Regions from separate parts of the Nocardioides sp. NPDC087217 genome, predicted to be linked through region 1. Evidence: riboswitches for the same ligand, from Rfam matches in the RefSeq annotation. Region 1 holds a riboswitch; the other holds the start of a gene.
What was found. Region 1 has a riboswitch for thiamine pyrophosphate ahead of thiE (thiamine phosphate synthase). Riboswitches for the same ligand answer to the same signal wherever they lie in the genome.
Positions count from the first base shown of each region.

Region 2: linked by a shared signal. The riboswitch ahead of ACIO3S_RS21690 (thiamine ABC transporter substrate binding subunit) and the one ahead of thiE (thiamine phosphate synthase) in region 1 are both predicted to bind thiamine pyrophosphate.

Region 1 is NZ_JBIUZB010000001.1:435,227-439,629, reverse strand. It holds gene ACIO3S_RS02345 (fumarate hydratase) at 1-776, opposite strand, end outside; gene ACIO3S_RS02340 (carboxymuconolactone decarboxylase family protein) at 878-1,468, shown strand; TPP riboswitch at 1,513-1,622, shown strand; gene thiE (thiamine phosphate synthase) at 1,616-2,227, shown strand; gene thiO (glycine oxidase ThiO) at 2,227-3,330, shown strand; gene thiS (sulfur carrier protein ThiS) at 3,327-3,527, shown strand; gene ACIO3S_RS02320 (thiazole synthase) at 3,524-4,291, shown strand; gene ACIO3S_RS02315 (thiamine phosphate synthase) at 4,288-4,403, shown strand, end outside.
Region 2 is NZ_JBIUZB010000005.1:193,180-197,582, reverse strand. It holds gene ACIO3S_RS21695 (ABC transporter permease) at 1-996, opposite strand, end outside; gene ACIO3S_RS21690 (thiamine ABC transporter substrate binding subunit) at 993-2,054, opposite strand; TPP riboswitch at 2,051-2,159, opposite strand; gene ACIO3S_RS21685 (GNAT family N-acetyltransferase) at 2,190-2,621, shown strand; gene ACIO3S_RS21680 (MBL fold metallo-hydrolase) at 2,611-3,663, opposite strand; gene ACIO3S_RS21675 (hypothetical protein) at 3,660-4,073, opposite strand; gene ACIO3S_RS21670 (hypothetical protein) at 4,070-4,403, opposite strand, start outside.

The sequences.
Region 1 (4,403 bases):
TTGTCGAGGTAGTGGGCGCTCGCGTACTTCGCGGTCTTGAGCGCGAACTCCGCCGAGGTCCCGCCGATGACGACGGCGAGGTGGTACGGCGGGCAGGCCGCGGTGCCGAGCGAGCGGATCTTCTCGTCGAGGAAGGTCAGGATCCGGTCGGGGTTGAGGATCGCCTTGGTCTCCTGGAACAGGAACGACTTGTTGGCCGAGCCGCCGCCCTTGGCCATGAAGAGGAACTTGTACTCCGGGCCGTTCTCGCCCTCGGTGGTCGAGTAGATCTCGACCTGCGCGGGCAGGTTGGAGCCGGTGTTCTTCTCCTCGTAGGTGGTCAGCGGCGCCAGCTGGGAGTAGCGCAGGTTGAGCTTCGTGTAGGCGTCGAAGACACCGCGGCTGACGGTCTCGGCGTCGTCGGCGCCGGTCAGCACACCCTCGGACTTCTTGCCCATCACGATCGCGGTGCCGGTGTCCTGGCACATCGGCAGGATCCCGCCGGCGGAGATGTTGACGTTCTTGAGCAGGTCGAGCGCGACGAAGCGGTCGTTCCCGGAGGCCTCGGGGTCGTCGATGATCTTCCGCAGCTGCTTGAGGTGGGCCGGGCGGAGGTACTGGTTGATGTCCTTCATCGCCTCGGCGGTCAGTCGGCGGATCGCCTCGGGGTCGACCTTGAGGAACTTGCGCCCGTCGACCTCGATCTCTTCCACCCCCTCGCTGGTGATCAAGCGGTAAGGAGCGTCGTCCTTGCCGGTCGGGAGGAGGTCGGAGTACCGGAACTCAACGTCAGCCACGGAAGAGAATCGTACGCCGCCGGGGATGTCACAGATCGCGCGCGTCCGTCGTCTAGATGTCGAGCGCCCCCGGAGAGCGGGGCCGAGAACCAGGAGGAGAAATGACTGCCACCCGTATCGCGCCCGCGGAGATCACCGGCTTCAAGGGGATGCTGATCAAGCGGTTCGCCAAGAAGATGCTCGGTCAGGTGCCGTCCTCGGTCGGCGTCTACTGGCACAACCAGGAGGTGCTGATGGGCATGTCCGGCCTCGGCTCCAAGGTGAAGAAGTGGGACGCCTGCGACGAGCAGCTGAAGTCCTTCGCCCACATGGCCGTCGCCTCGGCCGTGGGGTGCAGCTGGTGCCTGGACTTCAACTACTTCGAGGCGCACAACCGCGGTCTCGACATGGACAAGGCTCGGGAGGTGCCGCGCTGGCGTGAGTCCGATGTCTTCACGGCGCTGGAGCGGGACGTGATGGCGTACGCCGAGGCGATGAGCCAGGCGGAGCCGATCGTCACCGACGAGATGGTGTCGGGCCTGGTCGCGCAGCTCGGCGAGGCGGCGGTGGTCGAGCTGACCGCGGTCATCGGGTTCGCCAACTTCTCGACCCGCACCAACATCGCCCTGGGCATCGAGTCCGACGGCTTCGCGGAGGCCTGTGAGCTCAAGCCGCTCGCACAGCGCGGAGGTCAGTCGTCCATGATCGGGTGAACCCCTTGCGTCGGGTGCCCACGATTCCGTTACAGTGATCGAGACCCAACCCACACGGGAGTCCGCGGCAGCGGGCTGAGAGGGAGCTGGAGCCGCTCCGACCGTAGTACCTGATCCGGATAATGCCGGCGAAGGAAGTGACCTGACGTGTTGCCTGCTCTCCCGCGGCTGTTCTGCCTCGTGTCCACGACCGACGACCTGACGCTCCTGCCTGCGCTCGCCGCGGCAGGAGTCGACGGCTTCCAGGTACGCGACAAGGGCGCGACCACACGGGAGCTGGTGGTCCTCACCGCGTCCGTCATCGAGCTCGTCGCGGCGTACGAGGCGTGCGTCGTCGTCGACGACCGGCTCGATGTAGCGCTCGCCGCCGGTGCTGACGGCGTCCATCTCGGCGCGTCCGATCTGCCGTTGGCAGACGCCCGGCGGATCGCCGACGCGGTCGCTCCGGGGCTGATCATCGGCGCGACCTGCCGGGACCGTGCCGCGGTCGAGGCGGCAGCCGCGGCGGGCGCGGACTACGCCGGGTTCGGGCCGGTCTTCGCCACCACCTCCAAGGCCGGGCTTCCCGACCCGCTCGGCGTCGACGCGGTCACGGCCGCCGCCGGCGTCCTGCCGCTGATCGCGATCGGCGGGATCTCGACGACCTCCGCCGGGGCCGTCCGCGCCGCCGGCGCCCACGGAGTCGCCGTGATCGGCGGACTCTGGCGACAACCCGACCCACTCCAGGCCGCGAAGGAGCTCGTGGAAGCCGTCGGCTGATGCGGGTACGGATCCTCGGTGCCGGGATCGTCGGGCTGTCCGTGGCCGACGAGCTGCTCCGCCGCGGGCACGACGTCACGGTGGTCGATCCGGCGCCGGGCTCGGGGGCGTCGTACGCCGCGGCCGGCATGCTCAGCCCGGCCGGTGAGGCCTGGTACGGCGAGGAGTCGCTGACCCGACTGTGCCTGTCGTCGCTGGCACTCTGGCCCGGGTTCGCCGCCCGGCTCGGGGTGCCCGTGCACACTCGCGGGACGCTGCTCGTCGGCCTCGACGCTGGGGACGTCCAGCAGGTCGAGCGGCAGCTCTCGGTGCTCGATCTCGCCGGGGTCTCCTACGAGAGACTCGTACGCCGCGAGCTGCTGGCCCGCGAGCCGGGGCTCGGCCGGGTCGCCGGTGGGGCGTTCCTCGCCGAGGACCATTCGGTCGACCCGCGCGCGGTCGTCCGCGCGCTGCTCGAACGGGTCGGGGACCGTGTTGGTTTCGACACGCCTCCGCCTAGCGGCTCCGGCGGCTCAACCCACGCAACCGCCGGTTCTCCGCTGGTCGAGCCCGGCGAGCGCCAGCGAGCCGGTGTCGAGACCAACACGGTCGCTGACGTCACCGTCATAGCCACGGGGGCGAACCTCCCCGATCCCTACTCCTCTCTCATCCGCCCGGTGCGCGGGGACGTCGTGCGGGTGCGGACGCAGGAGCCGGTGGAGCGGACGGTGCGGGCCTGGGCGCACGGCGAGCAGATCTACGTGGTGCCGCGGATCGACAGCGACGAGGTGGTCATCGGGGCCACCACCGAGGAGCGCGACGGTCCGCTGCTGCCGACCGTCGAAGGCGTGTGGCGGCTGCTCGACTCCGCCCGCCGGGTGGTGCCGGCGCTGGACCGCGCGAGCGTGGTGGAGGCGACCTCGCGCGACCGCCCGAGCACCGCCGACAACCTCCCGCTGGTCGGCCCGACCCACGAGCCGGGAGTCGTGCTCGCCGCGGGCGCCTACCGCAACGGCGTCCTGCTGGGGCCGCTCATCGCGCAGCTGGTGGCCGACCACATCGAGACAGGGTCAGTGGAGCCCGCGGTCGATCCGCGTCGGTTCCGGACGAAGGAGGACGGATGAAGATCACCGTGAACAGCGAGCCGATGGAGGTCAGCGGCACCGTTGCCGACCTGCTCGAGGCACGTACCGGCGACCGGCGGCCGAGCGGCATCGCCGTCGCCGTGGACGAGGAGGTCGTGCCGCGCGACGACTGGGCGCGATGGCAGCTCCAGGACGGTCATGTCGTCGAGATCGTGACGGCGGTGCAGGGCGGATGAGCAGCATCTTCAAGATCGCCGGGCGCGAGCTCTCCTCACGCCTCTTCCTCGGCACCGGCGGCCTGCCCAACCTGGCCCTGCTGCCCGGCGTCATCGCCGCGGCCGAGCCGGGTCTGGTGACGGTCTCGATGCGGCGTACGTCCTCGACGGCCTCCGGCGGGCTGCTGGAGACGCTGCGCGCGGCGGAGGTTCCGATCCTGCCCAACACCGCGGGCTGCCTCTCGGCACGCGAGGCGGTGCTGACCGCTGAGCTCGCCCGCGAGGCGCTGGAGACCGACTGGGTCAAGCTGGAGGTGATCGGCGACGAGACCTCGCTGATGCCCGATGCCGTCGAGCTCGTCGAGGCCGCCGAGCAGCTGGTGCGCAAGGGCTTCACGGTCCTTCCGTACGCCACCGACGACCCCGTCCTCGCCCGCCGGCTCGAGGACGCCGGCTGCGCGGCGGTGATGCCGCTCGGCTCGCCGATCGGGTCGGGGCTCGGGCTGCTGAACCCGTACGCGATCGAGGCGGTGGTCGCCGCGGTGTCCGTGCCCGTCGTGCTCGACGCCGGTGTCGGTACGGCCTCGGACGCGGCCCTGGCGATGGAGCTCGGCTGCTCAGCGGTCCTCGCCGCCACCGCGGTGACCCGCGCCGACGACCCGGTCGGGATGGCTCGCGCGCTGCGTCTGGCCGTCGAGGCCGGGCACACCGCCCGCGCCGCCGGCCGGATCCCGCGGCAGGCGGTCGCCCGGGCGTCGTCTCCGATGGAGGGCCGGATCGCATGACCGCATTGCCGCGACTGCTCGTCCTCACCGACCGCTCCCAGCTGCCGCTCGGCCGCAGCCTGTTCGCGACGATGGCAGCATGCGCCGAGGCCGGCCTGACCCACGTCGTACT
Region 2 (4,403 bases), on a different contig from region 1:
GTCGAACCCAGGAGTCTGCAGGGCCGTGTAGTTCCGGAGACTCCACCGGTCATCGTCTCGCAGCGATCCGAGCAGCAGGGCGAGCAGCGGCCCGGCCACCAGCAGGACCAGCACCGACGTCGACAACAGGGCCGGGATGTCTCGCAGCGAGACCCGCCGGCGGCGTACGACGACCCGGGACTGCGCGGGGTCCGGCACCGATCGCAGCCGGCCGGCCACGACCAGCAGCCCGATGACGACCACCAGCTGGAGCACCGACAGCACCGCGGCACCGGGAAGGTCGAACAGGGTGAAGGTCAGCTTGTAGATCTCGGTCTCGATGCTGTTGTAGCGCACCCCACCGAGGGTGAGCACGATCCCGAACGCGGTCGCGCAGAAGAGGAAGACCACCGACGCCGCCGAGACGATGGCGGGACGCAGCGCCGGCAGGGTGATGGTCAACAGGACCCGGGAAGGCGAGGCGCCCAGCGCGGCAGCGGCCTCCCCGGGACGCGGGTCGAGCGACTCCCAGGCCGCCCCGACCGCGCGGATCACCACCGAGGCGTTGAAGAACACCAGCCCGAGGATGATCGCGGTCGGCGTCCCGTCGAGCCCCAACCCGGCCAACAGCCCGGCCTCGCCGATGAGCTCACGGAAGGCGACCCCGACGACGACGGTGGGGAGCACGAACGGCACCAGCAGTCCCGCCCGGATGAACCGCTGCATCGGGAAGCTCAGCCGGTAGAGCGCGTACGCAGCCGGCAGCCCGAGCGCGACGCTCAGCACCGTCGCCAGGCCCGAGGACCACAGCGTGAACCAGAGCGCCCGCTGGATCTCCGGGCGCCCCACGATCCTGGACACGACCGACGGGTCGAAGGATCCCTCGAAGAACAGGCCGCGCTGCACCATCCCGGTGACCGGCAGGACGAAGAAGACCGCCAGCACAGCCACCGGGAGAGCGGCGAGCGCGACCAGGGTCCCGATCCGCCAGATCACAGCACGACGGGTGGAGCTCACTGCGCGATCGTGTCACTCCAGGTCGCCAGCCACGCTTCCCGGTTCTCGTCGATCGCCTCAGGCTCGACGGAGAGCGGTTCAGTGGGCTGCTGGGCGAACTTCGCCCAGTCGGCGGGCAGCTCGACGCCGGAGGAGACGGGGAACACGTACATGCTCTCCGGCAGTGCCCCCTGCACGCTGTCGGAGAGCATGAAGTCGATCAGCGCCTTGGCGCCCTCGGGGTGGTCGGCGCCCTCGAGCACGCCGGCGTATTCGACCTGTCGGAAGCAGGTGTCCAGCAGCGCCTTCGTCGTCGTCTTGCCGTCCTTGACGGTGAAGGCCGGCGAGGAGTCGTACGACACGACGATCGGTCGCGTCCCCTTGCCGCCGCCCTGGGTGAAGTCGGAGTAGTAGGCCTGGTCCCAGCCGTCGACGACCTTGGTGCCGTTGTCCATCAGCTTGCCCCAGTAGTCGGCCCAGCCATCCTCGCCGTACTCGGCGACGGTCGCCAGCAGGAACGCCATGCCCGGCGTCGACGTCGCCGCGCCGGGGGTCACGAAGAGATCCTTGTACGCAGGCTCGGCCAGGTCGTCGAGCGACTCCGGCGGCGTCAGCTTCTTGGCCGCGAACCACTCGGTGTCGATGTTGACGCACACGCTGCCGTTGTCGACCGGGGTGAGGAAGTGCTTCTCGTCGCCCGGGAGGTTGAACTCGTCGACCCCGGCCGGGACCGTCTCCGGCGTGTACGCCTCCAGCGCGCCCTGGTCGATCGCCCGGCTGGCGAAGGTGTTGTCGACGCCGAAGACCGCGTCACCGTCGGGGTTGCCGGTGTCCATGGCGATCTTGGTGGTCAGCTCGCCACCGTCGCCCGCGTGCCGGATCTCGGCGGTGTAGCCGGTCTTCTCGGTGAACTCGGCCAGCACCTCCTTCGGCAGCGTGAAGCTGTCGTGCGTCAGCAGCACGACGGTCTTGTCGTCGGGGCCGCTCGACGGCTTGGCGTCCGGCTCGGCGGGGCTGCCACCGCACGCGGACAGCAGCAGAGCCGAGATTGCAGTGGCAGCGATGGCAGGCGTACGCATGCGCATTTCTGACTCCCTTCGCCGGTATCAACCGGAGCAGGTTCGGAGGGTCTGCGGCGCTGTTCGCCGCACTCTCAGGCCTCCCGGCCTCCCCTGTCTGTTCCCGGCAACACTACTGCTTGCCAGAATCGACCCATGACCGACGTCGCCATCTCGTCCTTCGACGACCTCTCCCCGAAGACCGCGTACGCCCTGTGGCGGCTGCGCCAGGACGTCTTCATCGTCGAGCAGGACTGCCCGTACCCCGATCTGGACGGCCGCGACCTCGAGCCCGGAACGCGTCACGTGGTGCTGAGCGACGGCGACCAGCTCGCCGGCACCGCCCGCATCCTCGACGACGGCGACGTGTGGCGGATCGGCCGCGTCGTCCTCGCCCCCACCCACCGCGGCAAGGGTCTGGCCGACGTGATCATGAAGGCCGCCGTCGAGGCCCTCACCGACCGCGACATCGTCCTCGACGCTCAGACGCCGCTGGCCGGCTGGTACGCCAAGTTCGGGTTCGTGAAGGACGGCGAGGAGTTCCTCGAGGACGGCATCCCGCACACCCCGATGCGCCTCACCCGCTGACGGGGGCGAACAGCACGCTGGTCTCCGTCTCCTCGCGGGTGGCCTGACCGCGTGCGGCCAACAGCTCGAGGTGAGCCTTGGTCTCCATGACCGCGAGGCCGGCGTTGAAGTAGTCGAGCTCGGCGAAGGCACGCTCGTGGCGGGTCCAGCCGAGGTCGTTGGCCACCTCGAGCGCCGAGCGCCTCCCTGCCTGCAGGGACGCCAGTGACTGGGCGAGCCGGGACTCGTGGTGGGCCAGCAGCTCGTCGACACGGGCGTGCGACGACGGGGCGACGGGGCCGTGGGCGGGGAGAAGGCGCAGGTCGGGGAGGGTGCGGACCTTGGTCAGCGAGGCCATGAAGTCGCCGAGCGGGTCGATGACCGGCACCGGCTCGAAGCCGATCGACGGCGTGATCGTGGGCAGCACGTGGTCGCCGGCGAACAGGACCGAGCCGGCCAGGTCGGCGTAGACGTAGTGGCCCTGGGTGTGACCAGGGGTGTGCACGGCATCGAGGTCGCGGCCGGCGACGTCGAGGCGTACGTCGCCCTCCAACCACCGAGAAGGCATCCGCCAGTGGGACAGGTCGGGCGCGGGCGGCGGGTTGGCGGCCCACTTCGCGGCCAGCTCGTGCGCGCCGGCGTGGGCGAGCAGCCGATCGGTCGAGACCCAGCCGTCGAGGTCGCCGTTGGTGAGCTCGAGGGTCGGCCGGTCGCCGGCGCCGAGCAGCACGTCCGCGCCGAACTCCTGACCGAGCACCGAGGCGAGCGTGTAGTGGTCGCGGTGCACATGGGTGACCAGGAAGCGCCGGATGTCACCGAACTCGAAGCCGAGCTTCTTCAGGCCGTTCTCCAGCGCAGAGCGGCCCTCGGTGATCGCCCAGCCGCCATCGACCAGCGAGAGCCCGTCGTCGCCCTCGAGGACGTAGATGTTGACCGCCTTGAGCCCGTCCATCGGCAGCGGCAGCGGGATCCGGTGTACGCCGTCGGCGACCGTCCACGCTCCCGGAGCGGACCAGTGCTCCCCCGAGTCAGGCGAGATGGCGGTGGCTGTCGACTGACTCATCGGTCTCCTTCGGGTCGACCTTTCCAGAGCCAGAGCAGACCCAGGATCGGCAACAGGGCGGGAACGAATCCGTATCCGCTCCCGAACTTCGACCATACCGAGTCATCCGGGAACCAGGACGGCACGGCCAAGGACAGGACACCGACGACGATGACGCCGCCCAGCTCGATCCACAGCATGATCTTCGCGAAGCCCGCCGACCCGTTGGCGGCTCGGCGGATCGCGAACCAGCCCGCGACGTACGTCGCCGCGGCGACCACCGAGAGCGAGTAGGCGATCGGGGCCTCGTCGAAGTCGGTGAAGACCTGCACCAGCGACCGGGCGCCCGCGGCGAGCACGAAGATCGCGTAGACGGTCAGCAGCACCAGATGCGGACCGGAACGAGTCTTGGCAGGTGAGGTCGCGGTCACCGGACCATCATGACGCGTACGGCCACGACGCCCGTCGCCAGGGCCGCCGCCGCGATCACGCCCGAGGACCAGGTCGAGCGGTCCGTACGCATCGTCTGCAGCGCCAGCGGCATCAGGCACACCAGCGCGCCGAGGTAGCCCAGGAAGGTCGACAGCGACTCCGGCTTGCGTCCGCCCGACCAGGCCGCCAGCGCCCCGATCGCGAGCACGACAGCCAGGAGCTCCAGCATCCACGCCACCTGGTCCAGCCACTTGGGCCGGGGCGCCTTCAGTACAACGCCGAGCACGGCCGCGATCGTCACGAACGCGGCATACCCGGCCACGATAAAT